4 regions of the Peribacillus simplex NBRC 15720 genome follow, and region 4 is predicted to be linked to each of the others. Evidence: riboswitches for the same ligand, from Rfam matches in the RefSeq annotation. Region 4 holds a riboswitch; each other region holds the start of a gene.
The links. A riboswitch is a leader RNA that binds a small molecule or an ion and turns the genes downstream of it on or off. The one in region 4 is predicted to bind S-adenosylmethionine.

Region 1 (5,247 bases), 2.1 Mb from region 4:
CGGATTTGGACGTCAACGGGATAGTTTCGAGGCTGAACTAACAATCAAAGGAATGGAAGACCCTTATAAGGCAGTTTTCATCCGGGCGCCATTTGCTGATGGAATTGGAGAAGGTGTAGAAGTATTGGCTGTTTATGAAGAGAATGTAGTGGCTGCGAGACAAGACCATGTCCTCGTTAGTGCGTTTCATCCAGAATTAACAGGTGATGATCGTTTTCTGCAACTTTTCATTGAAATGGTGAAGACCTCCGTAAGTAAGGTCGAATTGAAAACCTGCTAAACAAATGAAGCTGTCCTATTAATAGGACAGCTTCACTTTTGGATGCTCAAAACGCTATAAAAATAAATACATATAGCTTGAATTTAATATTCTTTACTTTTATACTTGAAAACTAAGTAATTACTTACTTATTTTTTAGTGTTGAAAGGGGAATGTATATGACAGCAAGAGTTGCAGTTATTACAGGAGGAGCAAGCGGAATTGGCCGAGCAACATGCTTGAAATTCGCAGCAAAGGGGGACAAGGTCGTTGTTGCGGATTGTAGAAATGGGATAGGAAACTGTTGAACAGATAACAGCGAATGGTGGAGAGGCCATTTTTGTTAAAACGGATGTTTCTAAGCAGGAAGATGTTGAATCGTTAATAAATGAGGCAGTGGAAACATACGGAAGGATCGATATCATGTTTAATAATGCCGGCATTGGTGCAGGCGGTATGATCCTCGATCAAGATATGGAGGGTTACTTCAAAATGATTGGAGTGAACCAGCACGGAGTTGCCTTTGGAATCATGCGAGCAGGACGGAAAATGAAGGAGCTAGGTAACAAGGGTGTCATTATAAATACCGCTTCTGTGTTTGGCTACTTAGCTTCCCATGGGACTTTTGCCTATCAGGCGACTAAAGGCGCTGTAAGAATGATGACACAGACAGCAGCTTTGGAATTGGGTGCTTTATGGCATTCGCGTAGTGGGCATTGCACCAGGCGGGGTTGACACTCCTATCATACAAGGCTATAAAGATATGGGAATCATCGAAAAATTGAATGCAAGTCAAATGCGCGGTAAATTAATTAAGCCAGAAACCATTGCAAATACCGTCTATCTATTATCGTTAGAGGAAGCGGATGCGATTAATGGAAGTGTAGTCATGGTCGATGATGGCTATGCATCTTTTAAGTGATTTTCTGAAAAGAAAACATCGTCCCAACCAGACGATGTTTTCTATTTATGATATATGGGAATATTGAATTCTAATAGATCAAAGGTAATATGTTGACCGATTGATACCATCAAGATATCATGGAAAATAATTGGTGAAACCGGTCTTATCTTTATAAAAGAAGGTTGATATTTTTGAAAAAAGGGCAGCAAACCAAAGAACGAATCATAAATGTAGCCCGGACTCTTTTTGCCACTAAAGGTTTTGACATGACAAGAACGAATGAAATTGCCTCTGCATGCAATGTTTCCGAAGCTACTATTTACAAATACTTTGATAGCAAAAAAGATTTGCTTTTGGCTACAATTACCCCTAATGAAAAAGAGGAATCTGAAGATGGGACTAGTCATCTTTCAACGGATGATCTAGTGGAGAATCATGTTTGCACCATGATAAAAAAAATTCTTGAAAATAAAGAACAGTTTTCGATATTATTTAGGGAAACACAATTCGATCAAGATATTTCAAAGCAATATGTAGATCAGATTTTCAAGCCAAATGCCAAGCATATTGAAATACAGAAGAGAATAGATAGCGGAGAGATACAATATATCTCTGATATTATCCTATTTAATGTAGGGATCATTTCTTTTACATTGGCATTATCTACACATTATGAGATCCATCAACAAAAAAAGGAGCCATATTTTACTTCTGAACGAATTAAGAGCATTGCTCAACTTTTGGTATATGGTATTCATGGTAAACAAAATCATACATAATGAAACGGTCATATTTGTGGCATGAGCATCAAGCCGCAAATATGACCGTTTTATTTTCATTCAGAGTCGATGAAGTCAACTGGTGAATTTATGAAACCCGAGTGTAAGATTTGACTTATATTTTTCAGACTATTACGATAAATGCATACTGCATGAAATGCTTTACGAAGATTTTATCTGGAAATCATGTAACATTGGAGGGGTATTAAATGAGCGATATCGTAATTTTATCAGGAAGTCCTGCTATACCATCAAGAACGGACATTTCACTAAAACATATTCAATCATTAGTCGAACACGAAGGATTTACCACAGCTTATTTCTCAATTACGGATTTCTCAGCAGATGATTTATTTCAAGGGAAATATAATAGCGAAGATATCTTAAAGCTTTCAGAGAGAATTCAAGCAGCTAGAGGTATCATTATTGGTTCACCTGTTTATAAGGCTTCTTATACAGGGGTATTGAAAGCCTTGATTGATTTGCTGCCAGAAGGTGCTTTTAAGGGTAAGCCAGTGCTGCCAATCATGATTGGAGGAAGTAACAGGCATCTATTGGCGATTGACTATGCGCTTAAACCATTAATTTCAATATTAAAAGGCGAGCCGCTGCAGGGCATTTATTTTGTTGATAAGGAAATAGATAAACAGAATTCAGAAAAACCGATTAATGATTTGGATTTAATTGATCGCGTCCAGAGTCAAGTTCAAGAATTTGTAGAAGCGATACAGTTAAGAAATTAATGACTTCAAGTAATCCCTTCTACAAAAGGAATGGAATTCGAGAAATTATTTTTTCAAGAAAGGACATGCGTCAATAATAGGCTTTTTATGAAAATAGACTTATTTTTTTGGAGACCTTATCTAAAAAGACGAGTCTATTTTCGTATTTATATGAACATAAAATCATAAATTGAATAGTGTGTATAAAAATAACAGTTAATCCATAATATTAAACCAAGTTATTTTATAAGAAAACTCCATTGACAAGGATTAAATATATGTTAATATTTAAAATAATAAAACTTATCCAGAGCGACGGAGGGAATTGGCCCTTTGAAGTCCAGCAACCTGCATGATGGATGCAAGGTGCTACCTCCAACAAAATGTTGATCATTTTGGAAGATAAGGTAAAGATATTTACCTTGGGATCTTTCCATCATGGAAAGATTTTTGTTTTTTTTGAAAAATTGTAGGCAAACCATAACAATGTAAGGTTGTATGGAATTATATAAATCTAAGAAATTCATTTAATCAGCGTTGAAAATAAAATATTCGCGGATTTTCTTAAAGGAGGAACTGGTTTGGATAAAGAGAATCAGCTTGAAGAAATATTTGAACGACTTCAAGAAATGCTTAATTCAATGAAATATGGATCCATTACACTTATTGTCCAGGATGGTAAAATCATTCAAATGGAAAGAAATGAAAAATTAAGAATTAAATAAGGTATCTGCTGACTAGAAAAACTAGAGGCGGGTTTAACTGATATAAAGAGAGTATTGGTTAGATTCGTCTCTTTTTCCTAGAATCAAATAAACCGGAGAAGATTACAACGGGTATTGATCAACAGTTACTCTAACCTGATACAGCAAGTTTTTAGAGGGGGCTACAAAGTTGGCTGCATTAATAAACTATGACAATTTCAACACAGGGGATTTACCTGTATTTCCTGAAGACAGTGAGACAAAAGGAGCTTTGGAAGTTCTGCAATGGGCGAATGACCATTATGGAAACAAACTGATTTATGCTTGTAGTTTTGGTATTGAAGGCATCGTGCTTACGGATTTATTGGCGAAGGTTAATCCTTCGGCGAAAATAGTTTTCCTTGATACAGATGTTCATTTTGAGGAAACTTACCAATTGATCGAGCAAGTGAAAAAGCGATATCCAAAGCTTTCGATCGAAATGAAGAAACCTGCCTTGACGCTTGAGGAACAAGCAGCGGAATATGGGGATGAATTATGGCTTAGAGATTCCAATAAGTGCTGTAACATTCGTAAAATCATTCCGCTTACCGATGTGCTTTCAATGGCAACAGCCTGGCTTTCGGGATTGCGGAGGGAGCAATCCGAAACAAGGGCTCTGACCGAGTATATCAATAAGGATAATAAGTTCAAGTCAGTTAAAATATGTCCACTCATACATTGGACGTGGAAAGATGTTTGGCGCTACGCCCATAAAAACGGACTTCCATATAATATCCTGCATGATAATGGATATCCGAGCATTGGATGTAAAACGTGTACAGCACCGGCCTTCAATGCAGATGATTTACGCTCTGGCCGTTGGCAAGGGGCTCAAAAAACGGAATGCGGATTGCATTTATCTTAAATAAATAGAAACCATAGGGGGAAATTAGCATGACAATCAGTTTACCGCACGGAGGAACATTAATCGATCTTTGGGAACCAAAATATGATTTTAGTAAAATAACAAAGTCAATCGAAATAGATGAAATTGCATTAAGTGATCTTGAATTGATAGGCACTGGTGCCTACAGTCCGATTAAAGGATTCTTTACAAAAAGTGACTATGAGACAGTGGTCAAGGAAATGAGGCTTAGCAGTGGGCATGTATGGAGCATCCCGATTACGCTGCCTTTGACCGAAGAAACTGCAGAAACCCTTACTTTAGGTGAAGAAGTGACGTTGACTCATGAAGGTGAAACATACGGAGTTCTATCCGTTTCCGATATTTACACTCCAGATAAGCAATTGGAAGCGACATTAGTATATCAAACGGATGATGAGAAGCATCCTGGAGTGAAAAATTTATATAACCGTGGGGATGTATATGTCGGCGGGGAAATAAAGTTGATCAAGAGAATAGAGCGTCCGCTATTTCAAGCTCATTATTTGGACCCGGTCGACACAAGGAAAGCTTTTGCGGAAAAAGGCTGGGAAACAGTTGTCGGATTCCAAACGAGGAACCCTGTTCACCGTGCTCATGAATACATTCAAAAGACAGCATTGGAGATTGTCGACGGCTTATTCTTAAATCCTCTCGTAGGTGCCACTAAATCCGATGACATTCCGGCAGATGTAAGAATGGAAAGCTATAAAGTGCTGCTTGAAAAATATTATCCTAAGGATCGCGTCTCCCTTGCAGTTTTCCCTGCTGCCATGCGTTATGCAGGACCAAGAGAAGCCATTTTCCATGCGATGGTCCGTAAAAATTATGGTTGCACCCATTTTATCGTCGGACGTGATCATGCGGGTGTGGGCGATTATTATGGCACATATGATGCTCAAAAAATCTTTGGGAATTTTAACGCAGATGAGTTAGGAATCACTCTATTATTCT
Region 2 (5,247 bases), 430 kb from region 4:
CCGGATTCTTTTTCGATTTGAAGCGTGGTGACTTGTTTTGCTTTTTATAATATCGACTATAGGCATCTGCTAAATTTTCCACCGATTTCTGTAAGGCAATACTGTCTACTTCTTTCAGGAAAGAATATTCTTTCTTTAAAGCTGGAAGTTCTTTGATTGTTGCGTATTTATTCACAAAAGAGCCTTTCCATTTATTAAAGGGTAATTGGCCGTTCTGCTTCATTTCTTCACAGATATACCAGTAAGCATCTTTCTCCTTCTGTTTGCCTAAAAAGAAGTTATAGACAAAACGAGAGCAGCCAAATGTTTTATTGATGAGAACTAATTGTTCTTTCGTTGGATAGATTCGAAATTTATAAGCTTTGTTTACGACCATTGGTTTCACCCCCTTATTGTTATTATTAACCAGAGAACGTACGTTTGTCAAAAGAATACTTTGGTTTAGGCCAACCGCCATTCATCTCCCCCTTACCGTTGGGCTCTCCCCCTTCACACGCTTGAAGAGGGAGTCTTCTGGCGGGAAATGATAAATTGTTCTTAACACTTAGAAATCCGTCGTGAGTCCAGTTTCTTAATAAGAAAATAGGTATGGCAAAAACGGTTAAAAAAGAAAAAAATGCTGCTGACCGCAATTATTAACCAACTGGATAAAAAATCTTTGCCAGCATGGATCATGAATTTCACCAATAGTTGAAAAAGGAGACAAGATGAATGGAAAGTGAATCTTCATTGTTAAAAGAGCATTTGTATCAGCTGGAGGAGAAATTGTTAAAATCTGAAGTCCGTACATCTCCAGAAGAGCTTTCATTATTATTGAAAGATGATTTCTTTGAGTTCGGCAGTTCGGGTAACATATGGTCTAAAAGCGACTTTTTGGGGCAAGAGGGAGCCGGAGCGGTGAAAATGACACTAAGTCAATTTGATATGCATCAATTGTCTAATGATACCGTGTTAACTACTTACCGGATTTTTGATGAAGGTAAAGTGGAACATACTCTAAGGAGTTCAATCTGGAAATGTACGAACGGAAGATGGCAAATGTTTTTTCATCAAGGCACAAAAACGAAAGGGCCCCGTTAAGCCTATTATTTATAAAAATAAATATCATAAAAGAGCGTTAGTCAAATGAGTTTTGTTTGCTTGAAAGATATTTCAATAAAATGATAGGGGTGGATGAAGTTGATCTTTCGGACCATTGATACGGACTAAGATAAAGATATTATCATTAAATTCAGGAAAGATTCCTTTGTTGTAAGTTTTGGATCTGAAGATGGTTTTGGAGATGAAAATACATATCTGCAACGAATGAAAGAACGGGTCCGCAAATTTCCGGATGGACAAGTGATCATTGAAAAGGACCAAGAACCGATTGGACAAATGGAACTTCAAATTCGGGAATATGAAGGAACCGAGATTGGCTATGTGAATCTATTTTATCTTATTCCCGAACACCGCAGCAAAGGCCTTGGCAAGGAATTGGTTCGCTACGCAGAAAGATTTTTCAGGCAATTTAATGTATCCGAATATCATTTAAGGGTTTCTCCGGATAATCAAAGGGCGATTCGTTTATATACGAATACAGGCATGATGAAGATAAGCGAAGAAAATGAAAAATACCCAGTATGGAGAATGAGCAAATCATTATAAAATATAAATATAAATTATATTAATATAATTAAAAAGCATCAAATCAATATACTGTGAAAATATTTAGAGCGATGAAAAATATGGTTGACTTTAGAGAAAATTGAATATATAGTGAAGGACATAATTAAATATAACGTTAATTCTTATCAAGAGATGTGGAGGGACTTGGCCCTATGATACCTCGGCAGCGGGTTTTTACTTTTGTAAAAATACTGTGCTAATTCCAACGGACGAAAGTTTGAAAGATAAGAAGGAGCTTTTCTTAGATAATTAATTTAAGAGTTTACTCTTTTTTATGTCTAAAAGAGGCCTCTTCTGTCTGATGACGGAAGAGGCCTCTTTTGTTTATTCAAAATGTATATGGTTATTTGGAGAATTGGTGCAGTTACTCGTGAGTTTCGCACTCTTACTCATGAATTTCGCAGAATTTAACCCTATCATTATGAAACTTTGCAAAGCTCTTCTCTCTGGATAATGAATTCGTACAAATAAACAGCATGGGGGGAGATTGGATGATTGAGTTTCAAAATGTTAAAAAGGTTTATCAAACAAAGAAACAGACTGTTGAGGCTTTGAAGGGCATTAATTTGACAGTGGAAAAGGGGGATATATTCGGTGTAGTCGGTTATAGCGGGGCCGGGAAAAGTACGTTGATCAGGTTGGTCAATTTGCTTGAACATCCTTCAGATGGGCAGGTGATTGTTGGGGGCAAGGATTTAACCAAATTGAACCCGAAGGAATTGCGGGCTGAAAAGAAAAAAATCGGGATGATCTTTCAGCATTTCAATTTGCTAAATTCAAAGACTGTTTTTGATAATATTGCCATGCCGCTGGTTTTGTCCGGAACTCCGGGTAATGAAATAAAAAAGCGGGTAGGCGAGCTGTTGGAGTTCGTTGGCTTATCAAGCAAAGCAAAGAGTTATCCGGAACAATTGTCCGGCGGTCAAAAGCAGCGGATCGGCATTGCGAGAGCATTGGCTACCAATCCATCGATCTTATTGTGTGATGAAGCTACATCGGCATTGGATCCACAAACAACGAGTGCAGTTCTGCAGCTCTTAAAAAAGATTAATAAAGAATACAATATTACCATTCTGCTAATTACACATGAGATGTCTGTAATTAGGGAAATTTGCAATAAGGTAGCGGTCATGGAGGGCGGTTGCGTCGTTGAACAAGGTTCTGTTTTCGAAGTTTTTGCCAAACCGCAAACGGATATTGCAAAAAACTTCGTGAGAACGGTCATACATGACGAGATTCCACAAAGTTTCTTAAAAAGCATAGGGTCCCACATTCCGATTATTTGGAAAATTAATTTTATTGGGACTACTTCTGGCACTCCTTTACTTTCAACCATCTCGAAGAAATATGATGTTCATTTAAGTGTATTATCAGCCAATATTTCTGAAATTCAGGAAACGCCTTTTGGGAATTTGATCATCGAAGTGACAGGGAACAAAAATGAGGTGGACAAGGCTTATCAATATATTAAAGATGAGGGGATTCTCGTCCAGGAGGTGCAGATAAATGGGTAATACGCTTTGGGGAATGGAAATAACGGCAGACCAGCTGTCGACAGCTTTCGGTGACACACTTTATATGGTAGCCATCTCATTGGTATTTTCCGGATTGATTGGGCTTCCGCTCGGTATCCTGCTTGTCATTACAAGAAAGGGTCACATCCTGGAGAATAAATGGATCTTTAATGTATTGAACCCGGTCATCAATATATTGCGGTCGGTTCCTTTCATCATCTTGCTTGTAGCACTTATTCCGTTTACCAGAATGATTGTCGGCAGTGCGATTGGAACGAATGCGGCCATTGTTCCGCTAATCTTTTACGCGGCTCCTTATATTGCCCGGCTTGTGGAGAACTCCCTGTTGGAAGTGGACAAAGGGATCATCGAGGCAGCTCAGGCGATGGGAGCTACGACATGGCAAATCATTTATCGCTTTTTGATTCCCGAGGGACTTAGTTCGTTGATCCTTACATTTACAACAGCGACAATCGGGCTTGTCGGATCTACGGCCATGGCAGGTGCCGTCGGTGCAGGCGGGGTCGGAGATCTAGCTTTGGCTTACGGTTATCAAAGGTTCGATACGATGACGATGGTCGTCACAGTGGCGGCGCTCGTGATCATCGTTCAATTATTGCAATCCACCGGGAATTTTATTTCAAGAAAAATCAGAAGAAGATAAAAATAACAGGAGGTAGGAGAAATGAAGAAAATCTTATTAACGATCATGGTATTGGTATTGGCCATCGTGGCTGCAGGATGCGGGAAAGAAGAAGGTGCATCAGGCGGTTCGGATGATGTGAAAACAGTAAAAGTCGGTGTCAGCAGCGGGGATACGAGAACATGGGAATACATTGTCGACATAGCGAAAGAGGAAGGTCTTAATATCGAACTGGTCACTTTCAATGATTATATCCAACCGAACCTTGCGTTAAGTGAAGGTGAAATCGATGCCAATTCATTCCAAACGGTCGCTTACTTCGATGAATTCGTTCAAGACCAAAATCTGAAATTAGAGGCTATCGGGTCGACTGTCATTGCGCCTATGGGCCTTTATTCGAAAAAACATAAAGATCTCAAGGATCTTCCGGATGGCGCTACGATTGCCGTTCCGAATGAAGCAACAAACTTTGGCCGTGCATTACTCCTTCTTCAGGAAGCTGGATTGATTACATTGAAAGAGGAATTCAATGGATCGGGATCATTGGAAATCATTAAGGAAAATCCGAAAAACTTGAAAATCCAACCTGTTGCTGCCGGCAATACACCGCGTCTATTGGATGATGCCGATGCTTCAGCCATCAATAATAACTTTGCCGTTGAAGCAGGCCTTACTTTAAAAGATTCTTTATTCCATGAAAGCAAAACGGCGAAACCATATATTAATATCATTGCGGTTAAAAAGGGTAATGCCGATCGTCCTGAGCTGCAAAAATTAGTGAAGCTTTATCAATCGAAAAAAGTGGAGGCATTCATTGAAAAAACGTTTGAAGGAAACACGATTCCTGCATATGTTTCAGTAGATGAATTAGTGAATTACCAGGATGCTTGGACAAAACCAGCTAATGAAAAGTAATGGTGAGAACAAAGAAATCGATTCAAGAAAAAGGGGAGATAAGAGCATGGCGAGAGAATTAGTGCAGAAGCAGCATCAGCAGATCATTGAAGATCACATCGACCTTCATTCCAAATTATATATCGAAACGAGTCAAGCCATTCATGCCAAACCCGAAATTGGGAATCAAGAGTTCTTCGCTTCGGATACATTAACTGGAATACTTCAAAATGAAGGATTTGAAGTGACCCGCAATATAGCTGGACATGAAACAGGATTCATCGCCAAAAAAACATCTGCAAAGAAAGGACCCACAATTGCCTTTTTAGCCGAGTATGATGCATTGCCGGGTTTAGGTCATGCTTGCGGCCATAATATTATCGGCACTACGAGTGTTGCAGCAGGCATTTCCCTGGCTCAAGTGCTGGAGGAAACGGGCGGAGAGGTGATTGTTTTCGGAACACCGGCTGAAGAGGGCGGGCCGAATGGAAGCGCAAAAGGCAGCTTTGTGAAGCACGGTCTATTTGA
Region 3 (5,247 bases), 1.8 Mb from region 4:
TCATGCTTGAACTTCGTCTTTTTCGTAAATCGGAACCCATCCTGCCGCTGTAACAAAGATACGGACAGCAACAGTTTTCCTATCTTCTGCCAGCGTGAAATAATGTCTTGTTGACTCTGGTACGCTAATAAGATCTCCTGGATTAAGACGTACATCAAACCACTGTTTATCATTGCCTTCAATGGCAAAGATACTCGTTCCGCCTGCTATGAAACGCACTTCATCATCTTCATGGTGGTGTTCCTGCTTAAAGTTTTCAAGCATTTGATCCAAGTTCGGATTAGCATCGGATAATGTGATGATATCATGCGCTTTATAGCCTCTTCTTTCGGAGATTTCCGCTATCTCCGTTTGGAATGTGACAAGGATTTCCTCCTTGTCAGCATCTGTTAGATCGTATTTTTCCACAAGATGGGCCGGTAATTTAGAAATGTCCCATTGCTCATAAATAACCCCTTGTGTTTCTAAAAATCCTTTTACCTGTTCACCGTTTTCAATAACCTCGTTTGTTTCATGGAATCTGATCGTCGCCATCATTCATTCCTCCTCTATGAGTGTTTATCTTAAAGAACCTGCAACGCCTTATGTTGATTAAGCAACAGTTGATATTGAAATAAAAATTCGCAAGCTTCAAGTATTCTTTTAGCTTCGAGTCCGCTTTTGCCCCAAACCGTAATACCATGATTGCGGATCAGCACGGCGCCAGAGTCTTCTTCGACATGTGGCATGAACTTATCGGATAACAGCGGAATATCAGCGTGATTATATATGATTGGAATCCGAAGCTCCGAATCCTCTTCCCACCGACCGGTCGCTTTAATGATTTCATGATTACGAAAGGAAACTTGGCCTTCATCTCCGTACAATTCTGATATCACATTATTTTCAACTGTATGGACATGGAGTACACAGTTCGCATTAGTTTTCCGATAAATGACTGTATGAAGTAAAGTTTCGGCCGATGGTCTTAGGTTCGTTTCTTCAACTGGTTTTCCTTTTAAGTCCACCAGTAAAAAGTCCGAATCCGATTGCTTCCTTTTATCCTTACCGCTTGCCGTAATATAAAAGAAAGGGCTTTTGGGCTCGCGGATGGACAAGTTCCCGCTAGTTCCCATAAACCAATCCCTTTCGGCCAATTCAGCTTTAATATCTGCCAACTCCCGCCATTCTTTAGAATGAGTGTTCACGCTTTAACCACCTCCTGCTGCTTTAAAATGTCAATTACATCAAAAAATGTTTCAAATCCTTGATGTGGAATTCCTTCCCTATCGCATTTTTCAAGCAAAATGTCACGGGCTATGACAAAATCGGCCTGTTTTGCCGCTTCAAAATCCGTTACTGAATCTCCAATAACGAGTTTAAAATCTTCCGCACCCGCAATTTCCCTCATAATGGATGGCTTGCAGCAACCGCAATCATTATTACATTGATCATCACAAGCATGTGGCCACTCAATATAAATCTTTTCCTTATCAAAAAATGCATGGTTACAATAAACGGACTCTGTTGGCAAGATATCATTTAAAAGGGGTGCGATAAAAAAATCCATGCCCCCGCTTACAATATATAAAGGGATGTTGGCTTGTTTCGTATACTCAACGAATTCATAAAACCCAGGACGAATGCCGGCCGTCTTTCTTACATATTGGATGATGTCATCCTTCAAGCCACTATCAAGCAGGGAAAACATATCCCCAACACCTGAAGATATACTGATTTTTTGCTGAAGGACACCGTCTTTCAACGCTTCCCATTCCGGAGGCGCAAACTCTTTCATGATAGAAATGATATTATCTGTGTTGGTGATCGTTCCGTCAAAATCACAAAAGATGATCGGTTTCATTATTTCTTATAGGCCTCCCCATAATATAAGAGCTTTTTTTAGTGTTTCTTCCTCAGCAGCCGCTTCAGACAGGTCCTTTCCTGCTAGAACGGCTTCCACAGCAGATCGGAAAGCCTTGGCCCCGCCCTCTGCTCCGTCAGGGTGTCCGTGAATTCCACCTCCAGCATTAATCACACTATCGAGCCCAAAATCCTTGATTAGGTCCGGAACCATGCCCGGATGAATGCCTGCAGAAGGGACTGGGAAGGCTTTTTTCCAGGAAAGTTCATCTTTTGTCAGAGCTTCAGCAATTGCCAATGTCTCCTTTTTTTCCAATGCGACATTTCCATAAGGGGATGGGAACAAGGATAAATCTGCACCTGATAACCTTACTAATTTACCAAGCAATAATGGATAGCCGATCCCATAAAATGATGAAGATGCCAATGCCCCGCTATATGCGGGGTGCGCCATGATTGGCAGATTGATACGATCATGTTCACTCAAGGCCTGCAATACATCCAAACCATATGTATGAACGTTGAACAATAAAGCATCTGCCCCTGCTTCAGCCGCTTGCTCTGCCTTATCCAATAATTCAAATGTTTTCCCTGATAGATTGACAGCATATAAAGTTCTGTGGCCAGTGGTTTCATAGACTTCATTCAATATTCTTTTTCCCGTTTTTATTCTATCGAAAAATGGAGTCAGTTCCTGATCGAAGAGGATCTCATCATCTTTAACTAGGTCGACACCTCCTAATGCTTGTTGCCTCAGTTGCTCATTATGGAATGTTAGGTCCCTTCCTAATACACCTTTAAAGATGCTCATCACCAGGGGCCGGTTAAATACGCCAACCTTTTCCCTTATGCCTCCAATGCCAAATTGCGGCCCGGGAAAAGCTTTTTGAATATCACCGACAAAATCCAAGTCGATAAGTTTTATTTCTCCATCCAATGAAAGTTTGCCGAAGACCGTCGTAAGGATTGCAGGTAAATCATTGGAGAAATTCCCTGCCGGATAGGCAATTTTAATAAGCGAACGGTATACTTTACGATTAAAGTAGCTGTTTGCCCTCTCTTCTTCAGAAAGTGGTGTCACCGATACGACGCGTCCCTTATGTTTTTCCAGTTGTTTCTGGACCAAATGGGGCAGGTCCGTCCATGTCCCGACAGTCAAACCTAAGGCAATGCTCTCTGCTTTTTTCTCATGTTTTCCATTGAAGTCATGAATTAAATAAGTAGCGACTATCTCGCTCATCTGATCACTCCTATAACACGTTAGTAAACTCTCGATGTCATTAACCTGAAAATGGTCTCAAAATGGCAAAAGCCTCTTCATAAAGAAGAGGCTTTAAAAAGCCATCTTCTTATCTCCCAGCCATTGGCTGCAAGAATTAGCACCGTGCCTTGTGGATTTCAAGAAAATCCGGCGAAGAATTCCGCCCCATTTTACAATGGAATTACGGTCGGTTGCTGGGCTTCATAGGGCTAGTCCCTCCACCTGCTCAAAATAAGAAAACGCTGATATATAAATTGCATTCAAGTATCGAAAGATTAAGAATTTATTTTGTATTCTGACAGGTAATCCCTACTTTGTCAATAAGTTTTAACTATTTAAGGGTGAATAAATCGGATAACCCATTGCATCGTTAAAATAAGTTTAATTTACGTATCCGTTCCACAGCCTCTTTCAGCCGTTCTTCCGAAGTAAGTAGCCCTACCCTGACGTAACCTTCGCCAAATTCACCGAATCCATTCCCTGCGGCAACAGCTACGTGGGCATGCGTTAATAAATAGTCTGCAAAACTCTCGGACGTAAAACCTTTAGGAACTTTGAGCCAGGCAAAAAACGATGCCGCAGGAGCTTTGACATCCCAGCCAATTGCCCTCAATCCCTCAATGAAAACATTCCTTCGCCCCTCGTACATCTGCACTAACTGCTTTACACAGCTCTGCGAGTCAAGCAAAGCGCTTGCCGCAGCTTCTTGTATCGCCGGGAAGAGACTCACATAAAGATGGTCTTGTAATAGTTCAAGAGCTTCTATTACACTCTTATTCCCTACTGCGAAGCCAACTCTCCACCCTGCCATATTGTATGTTTTCGATAATGTGTATATTTCTATTCCTACATCCTTCGCTCCCTCCGCCTGGAGAAAGCTTATCGGTTTTTTTCCGTCGAATCCTATCGCCCCATAGGCGAAATCGTGGACCACGCAAATTGAATGGTCTTTAGCAAAGGAGACGGTTTCATCAAAGAAACTTTCAGTTGCAGAAGCACCTGTGGGATTATTGGGATAGTTCAAAAACATCATTTTGGCTTTATCAAGAACTTCTTTATGTATGTCATTGTATTTCGGAAGAAAATCATTTTCTTCTGTCAAGGGCATCAGTTCGGTCTTTGCCTGGGCTAAAACAACACCGGAAAGATAATCCGGATAGCCGGGATCTGGAACTAGGATCGTATCGCCTGGATTCAATAAACACTGCGGCAGTTCGACAAGGCCTGCCTTTCCCCCGAAGAGAATCGCCACTTCAGTATTCGGATCCAGCTTGACACCGTATTCACGTTCATAAAAGACGGCAGCAGCATCTTTTAAATATTGATGTCCCCGGAATGGCGAATATTTATGATTAATCGTTTTTTCAGCGGCAGACTGCAAACTTTTCACGATATGTTCTGGCGTCGGCTGATCAGGGTTTCCCTGGCCTAAATTAATGACATCATGTCCTTGCGCCGTGATCGCATTGACTTTTGCGACTAGTGAAGCAAAAAACTGCTTGGGCAGGTCCTGAAGCTGTCTGGATTTTTCAAATTGCACCATTTATACACCTTCTCTGAAATTTCTTGAAATTCTAGTCACAAATGATATATGTTTATCATAGTCTTGTAAAGCATTTTTTACATGTGGGGGTTTTAAACGATGAAGTGGAAAATAGCTTGTATTCAAATGGATATAGCCTTCGGGCAACCAGATATCAATTTTCAGGTTGCAGAACAATGGATGGAAAAAGCAGCACGGTCAGAACCCGATATCGTCATTTTACCAGAGCTTTGGACAACCGGATACGACTTGACCAGGTTAAATGAGATTGCTGATCAAGAGGCAGAAAAAACGATTGAATTTTTTAAAACACAAGCAAAGAAACACCAGTTTCACATCATCGGCGGTTCCATTGCGAAAAAGACAAGCAAAGGGATCTATAACACCATGATCATCATCGATAAACATGGAAATCTTATTAAAGAATATGATAAGCTTCACTTATTCCAGTTAATGGATGAACATCATTTCCTGCAGCCAGGAGAAAAAGATGGTTTATTTACTCTTGATGAAAAAATATGTGCTGGATTCGTTTGTTATGACATCCGTTTCCCTGAATGGCAGCGAGCCCATACCGTTCAAGGCGCGGAAGTTCTATTCG
Region 4 (5,247 bases):
CAAACCATGCGAGATGGTTGTAAGGAACTTCCGCGGCTTCGTCACGAGGCCCAAGCATGGAGAAGAAAGAATCACCCCTGCAATGTCCCATTCCTCTTCCTGAAGAAGGCGTATCGAAATCAAACCACCCATGCTGTGTCCAAGTAAAAAGACCGGCAACGAATATTCGTAAGCCTCTTCTATCCAGCTTTTCACTTCGTCCAAATACTCATCAAAGGAATCGATATGTCCCCGGTAGGCGCGAGTTGTCATACCCTGCCCTGGAAGGTCGCCCATGACGACATGGTATCCAGCTGAAAGCCACATTTGTGTTACCCACTTATAACGTCCGTGATGTTCCATTGCCCCATGAATGATGACAATGACGCCCTTTGCGTCTCCTTCTGTCTCCCATTTCCACATTCGAAATCCCCCTTTCACTTTTCACTTGTTGTGTACGATCCATGATAGTTAAAATAATATATATAAATTATAACCATATTCGTGATTTTCGACAAAAAAGAAATCTAACAAGTTGTACATTGCTATTATAAATAGCCAAGTGTATTTGCATACGGTATATTAAAATAATACATAAAAACATTCACTTCGGAAAGGAAATGATTGAAAATGATTATTTATCCGTATAAAGGCAAAGAACCTGAAATTGCTGAAAGCGCTTATATTGCTGAAAATGCTGTCGTGACTGGTGATGTCAAAATTGGCGACGAAACATCAATTTGGTTCAATTCCGTCATTCGCGGTGATGTATCCCCAACCATCATCGGGAAAAAAGTCAGTATACAGGATAACAGCGTCCTGCACCAAAGCCCAAATAATCCATTGATCATCGAGGATGAAGTAACCATTGGCCACCAGGTCATTTTACATAGCTGTAAAATCCGTAAAGGAGCTTTGATCGGCATGGGATCGATTGTACTTGATGAAGCCGAAATCGGCGAAGGGGCCTTCATCGGTGCCGGCAGTCTCGTTCCCCAAGGTAAAGTCATTCCACCGAACATGTTGGCATTCGGGCGCCCAGCTAAAGTCATTCGCGAAATCAACGAAGAAGATCGCCAGGATATGGAACGCATCGTACGCGAATACGCCGAAAAAGGACAATACTATAAAACGGCGGAACGAATAAAGTAACTCACGAGCAATTGACTGAAAGTTACGAGTATTGTACTCAAACTCATGAGTAAAAGTTCCAAACTCATTAGTAGTTGACCCAAACAAACTTGTAATCGCCCCTAACTCACGAGTATTGCACGTAATTTGAATTTCTTTGGGATTTCTTGAATTATTCCCGCTGACGGCAAAATTAATCCATAAAAAAGGTGCCCCGCTATTGCGGGACACCTTTTTTTATGGATTACGCTTGTGCTTTTAATGTTTCTGCTTTGTCCGTGCGTTCCCATGGAAGATCGACATCTGTACGGCCAAAGTGTCCGTAGGCAGCTGTTTGTTTGTAGATTGGGCGACGAAGGTCAAGCATTTTGATGATTCCAGCTGGACGAAGGTCGAAGTTAGCGCGAACTAAGTCAACAAGGACTTCTTCGCTAACTGTACCAGTTCCGAAAGTATCAATAGAGATTGATACAGGCTCTGCCACACCGATTGCGTATGCCAATTGAACTTCCGCTTTGTCGGCAAGGCCGGCTGCCACGATGTTTTTCGCAACGTAACGAGCAGCGTATGCAGCAGAACGGTCAACTTTAGTAGCATCCTTACCAGAGAATGCACCGCCGCCGTGACGAGCGTATCCGCCGTAAGTATCAACGATGATTTTACGTCCAGTAAGACCAGCATCACCTTGAGGTCCGCCAATTACGAAACGGCCAGTCGGGTTGATGAAGTACTTAGTTTCAGCATCGATCAATTCAGCTGGAACGACTGCTTTGATCACATGTTCTTTTAGATCGGCTTGAATTTGTTCAAGCGTAATTTCTGCATCGTGCTGTGTAGAGATAACGATCGTATCTACACGTACAGGAAGGTTATTCTCATCATACTCCACAGTTACCTGTGTTTTACCATCAGGGCGTAAGTAAGGAAGAGTTTCATCTTTACGTACTTGAGCCAAGCGGAATGAAAGTTTATGCGCCAATGAAATCGGAAGCGGCATAAGCTCTTCTGTTTCATTACAAGCAAATCCGAACATAAGACCTTGGTCCCCTGCACCGATTGCATCGATTTCTTCCTCTGACATGTTTCCTTCACGAGCTTCCAATGCTTTATCGACACCAGCTGCGATATCGGCAGACTGCTCATCAATGGAACTCAATACGGCACAAGTTTCAGCATCGAAACCGTATTTCGCACGTGTGTAGCCAATTCCTTTAATCGTATCACGAACGATACGCGGAATATCCACGTAAGCGGACGTTGTAATTTCACCGGCAACAAGTACAAGACCTGTTGTTACACTAGTTTCACACGCTACACGTGCATTTGCATCCTTAGCAAGGATAGCATCTAAAATGGAATCTGAAATCTGATCACAAATTTTGTCCGGATGGCCCTCTGTAACAGATTCAGAAGTAAATAGACGTTTCTTTGACATCATATTTCCTCCTTGGAAGTTAGTATGTTGTAGGCATAAGCCTGTTTTTTACGGAACTCGTTTCCCTCATTAGTTTCAACTATAGACACAGAATTACTTATAAAAAACACAAAAACCTTCCCTGGCAAATGAGGAAAGGTTTAAAATTCTGTCTTCTATCCTTTCACTCTTATCGTTCAAGGGTTTTTTACCTTGCTCAGGTTAGCACCATCACCACTATTCCTTGAAGACCTTCGCTTTATTTTCGGCGATCGATCTTGGAGTCAAGTTCAATATGGCAGGTTGCTGGGTTTCAAAGGGCCTGTCCCTCCACCAACTCGGGATAAGAGAATCCGTACAATTTAAGATATTATCGTATCTAGCTGGAATTTGTCAATGCTTTTCTAAAAAGAACATTTCCACTCAGAATGGCGTTCATTTAAAAAAACATGTTGATACAACGTCCTAGAAGGGTTTACAATGCAAAATACGAATAGAAATGTTGTAAATTGCCATTAATAATAAAGTATTGAGCATACGAAAAGGAACGACATCCTGACTTTCCCAATAGACATGTATTGCTTACTTACTTCCTATTAAAATAAAATTTTCTTCATGAAAGTATATGCGATAATCCTGACTCGGTTCCTGCCGGATTAAAATGATTAACGCGACCAACTGAAAATAATCACAAATTAAAAGAAATAGTATAGACTAATTAAATGAATGTGTTATACTAATTGTAATCTAAAAACTTAAACAAAGGAAGGTACCTCATATATGAATTCTGTAGATGTTTCTAATGAGTTACACCAATTATTAACAGGAAACAATGTGCAAACTCAACTTTCAGTTCCTCAATTGGTCGAAAAAGTATTAAGCAGAAGTGAAGGCGTTTTAACATCAACCGGCGCGGTAAAAGCTGAAACTGGCAAATATACTGGTCGATCACCTAAGGATAAATATATCGTGGAAGAAGCATCAGTTAAAGATAAAGTTGATTGGGGTTCAGTGAACCAGCCAATTTCCGAAGATGTGTTCAATAAACTATATAATAAAGTAGTTGACTACCTAAAAGCAAAAGAAGAGATCTTTGTTTTTAAAGGTTTCGCTGGTGCAGACGAATCATCACGTCTTCCAATCCGTGTTGTTAATGAATATGCTTGGCATAACCTTTTCGCCCATACTTTGTTCATCCGTCCAAACGAAGAGGAACTAAGAGGTCACGAAGCAGAATTCACAATCCTTTCTGCACCTAACTTCAAAGCAGACCCAGAAGTGGACGGAACTTCATCCGAAACTTTCATCATCGTTTCATTTGAACGCCGTACAATCCTGATCGGCGGAACGGAATATGCAGGAGAAATGAAAAAATCGATCTTCTCGATCATGAACTACTTACTTCCAGAGGCTGGAATCCTTCCAATGCATTGCTCTGCTAACGTAGGACGTGAAGGGGACGTCGCTTTATTCTTCGGACTGTCCGGTACAGGCAAAACAACTTTATCCGCAGACACTAGTCGTAAACTGATTGGTGATGACGAGCACGGCTGGTCTTCTAACGGTGTATTCAACATCGAAGGCGGCTGCTATGCGAAAACGATTAATCTTTCACGTGAAAAAGAACCACAAATTTTCGATGCGATCCGTTTCGGTGCCGTACTGGAAAATGTTGTTGTTGATCCGGATACACGTGAAGCGAACTATGATGACAGTTCATTGACTGAAAACACTCGTGCTGCTTACCAAATGCAAGCGATCGATAACATCGTGAACCCAAGTATTGCAGGACACCCTAATACAATCATTTTCTTAACAGCTGATGCTTCAGGCGTTCTGCCTCCAATCAGCAAGCTTTCGAAAGAACAGGCAATGTTCCATTTCCTAAGTGGATACACTAGTAAATTGGCTGGTACTGAAAGAGGCGTAACTTCACCGGAAGCTACATTCTCCACTTGCTTCGGTTCACCTTTCTTACCGCTTCCCGCTCAACGCTATGCTGAGATGCTTGGTGATAAAATTGACGAGCACAATGCAAAGGTATACCTTGTCAACACTGGATGGACTGGCGGAGCATACGGAACTGGAAGCCGTATGAAACTTGCTTACACTCGTGCGATGGTACAAGCGGCACTTGAAGGTGAATTAGCGAACATCGAAACGATCAAAGATGAAATCTTCGGTTTGGATATTCCTCTTCATGTTCCTGGGGTTCCAGACGAAGTGCTTCAACCAATCAAGACTTGGGCAGATCCTGCCGCTTATAAACAAGCAGCAACAGCCCTCGCCGCTCAATTCCGTGCAAACTTCAAGAAATTCGGCAGTGTTCCAAGTGAAATCGAAGAACTTGGCGGACCGACAGCTCAATAAATTGTACACAAAAGGACCAAGCTCTTGCTTGGTCCTTTAAGTTTTTCGACAAGAAATGTTTCTTCCCGAAACATGATTTTAAACCAAGACTAGGTTATCCTACATGGTTTTTTTACTGTAATCCTTATTGGATTGAAGATAATTGCGACACTCCTGCCGAATAACTGGCTAGCCAAGCCCCCGCTAGATGCTTTCGGCGAGGAGGCTTGGCGGAAAGGGAGCGGATTTCCGAAACCAACTGGAACGCTTTTACATTCTGAAAGGACCAAGCTCTTGCTTGGTCCTTTTCTTCATTGGTTTAATGCCCGTCCCTCCAGTCAGATCATGATATTCAAAAAGGGCGCTGTCATGGT

Region 1: linked by a shared signal. The riboswitch ahead of BS1321_RS25585 (YezD family protein) and the one ahead of metK (methionine adenosyltransferase) in region 4 are both predicted to bind S-adenosylmethionine.
Region 2: linked by a shared signal. The riboswitch ahead of BS1321_RS17465 (methionine ABC transporter ATP-binding protein) and the one ahead of metK (methionine adenosyltransferase) in region 4 are both predicted to bind S-adenosylmethionine.
Region 3: linked by a shared signal. The riboswitch ahead of mtnW (2,3-diketo-5-methylthiopentyl-1-phosphate enolase) and the one ahead of metK (methionine adenosyltransferase) in region 4 are both predicted to bind S-adenosylmethionine.

The regions. Positions count from the first base shown of each region.
Region 1 is NZ_CP017704.1:5,298,849-5,304,095, forward strand. It holds gene pdxT (pyridoxal 5'-phosphate synthase glutaminase subunit PdxT) at 1-280, shown strand, start outside; partial or broken gene BS1321_RS25570 (SDR family NAD(P)-dependent oxidoreductase) at 439-1,181, shown strand; gene BS1321_RS25575 (TetR/AcrR family transcriptional regulator) at 1,355-1,942, shown strand; gene ssuE (NADPH-dependent FMN reductase) at 2,152-2,685, shown strand; SAM riboswitch class I at 2,965-3,073, shown strand; gene BS1321_RS25585 (YezD family protein) at 3,246-3,389, shown strand; gene BS1321_RS25590 (phosphoadenylyl-sulfate reductase) at 3,571-4,275, shown strand; gene sat (sulfate adenylyltransferase) at 4,305-5,247, shown strand, end outside.
Region 2 is NZ_CP017704.1:3,623,383-3,628,629, forward strand. It holds gene tnpB (IS200/IS605 family element RNA-guided endonuclease TnpB) at 1-376, opposite strand, end outside; gene BS1321_RS17455 (nuclear transport factor 2 family protein) at 712-1,080, shown strand; gene BS1321_RS17460 (GNAT family N-acetyltransferase) at 1,342-1,647, shown strand; SAM riboswitch class I at 1,788-1,899, shown strand; gene BS1321_RS17465 (methionine ABC transporter ATP-binding protein) at 2,160-3,182, shown strand; gene BS1321_RS17470 (methionine ABC transporter permease) at 3,196-3,846, shown strand; gene BS1321_RS17475 (MetQ/NlpA family ABC transporter substrate-binding protein) at 3,868-4,740, shown strand; gene BS1321_RS17480 (M20 family metallopeptidase) at 4,787-5,247, shown strand, end outside.
Region 3 is NZ_CP017704.1:4,996,060-5,001,306, reverse strand. It holds gene BS1321_RS24200 (cupin domain-containing protein) at 1-534, opposite strand; gene BS1321_RS24195 (methylthioribulose 1-phosphate dehydratase) at 564-1,187, opposite strand; gene BS1321_RS24190 (2-hydroxy-3-keto-5-methylthiopentenyl-1-phosphate phosphatase) at 1,184-1,843, opposite strand; gene mtnW (2,3-diketo-5-methylthiopentyl-1-phosphate enolase) at 1,850-3,082, opposite strand; SAM riboswitch class I at 3,189-3,341, opposite strand; gene BS1321_RS24180 (pyridoxal phosphate-dependent aminotransferase) at 3,474-4,646, opposite strand; gene BS1321_RS24175 (carbon-nitrogen family hydrolase) at 4,746-5,247, shown strand, end outside.
Region 4 is NZ_CP017704.1:3,192,185-3,197,431, reverse strand. It holds gene BS1321_RS15425 (alpha/beta hydrolase) at 1-402, opposite strand, end outside; gene BS1321_RS15420 (gamma carbonic anhydrase) at 613-1,131, shown strand; gene metK (methionine adenosyltransferase) at 1,355-2,548, opposite strand; SAM riboswitch class I at 2,712-2,874, opposite strand; gene pckA (phosphoenolpyruvate carboxykinase (ATP)) at 3,305-4,894, shown strand.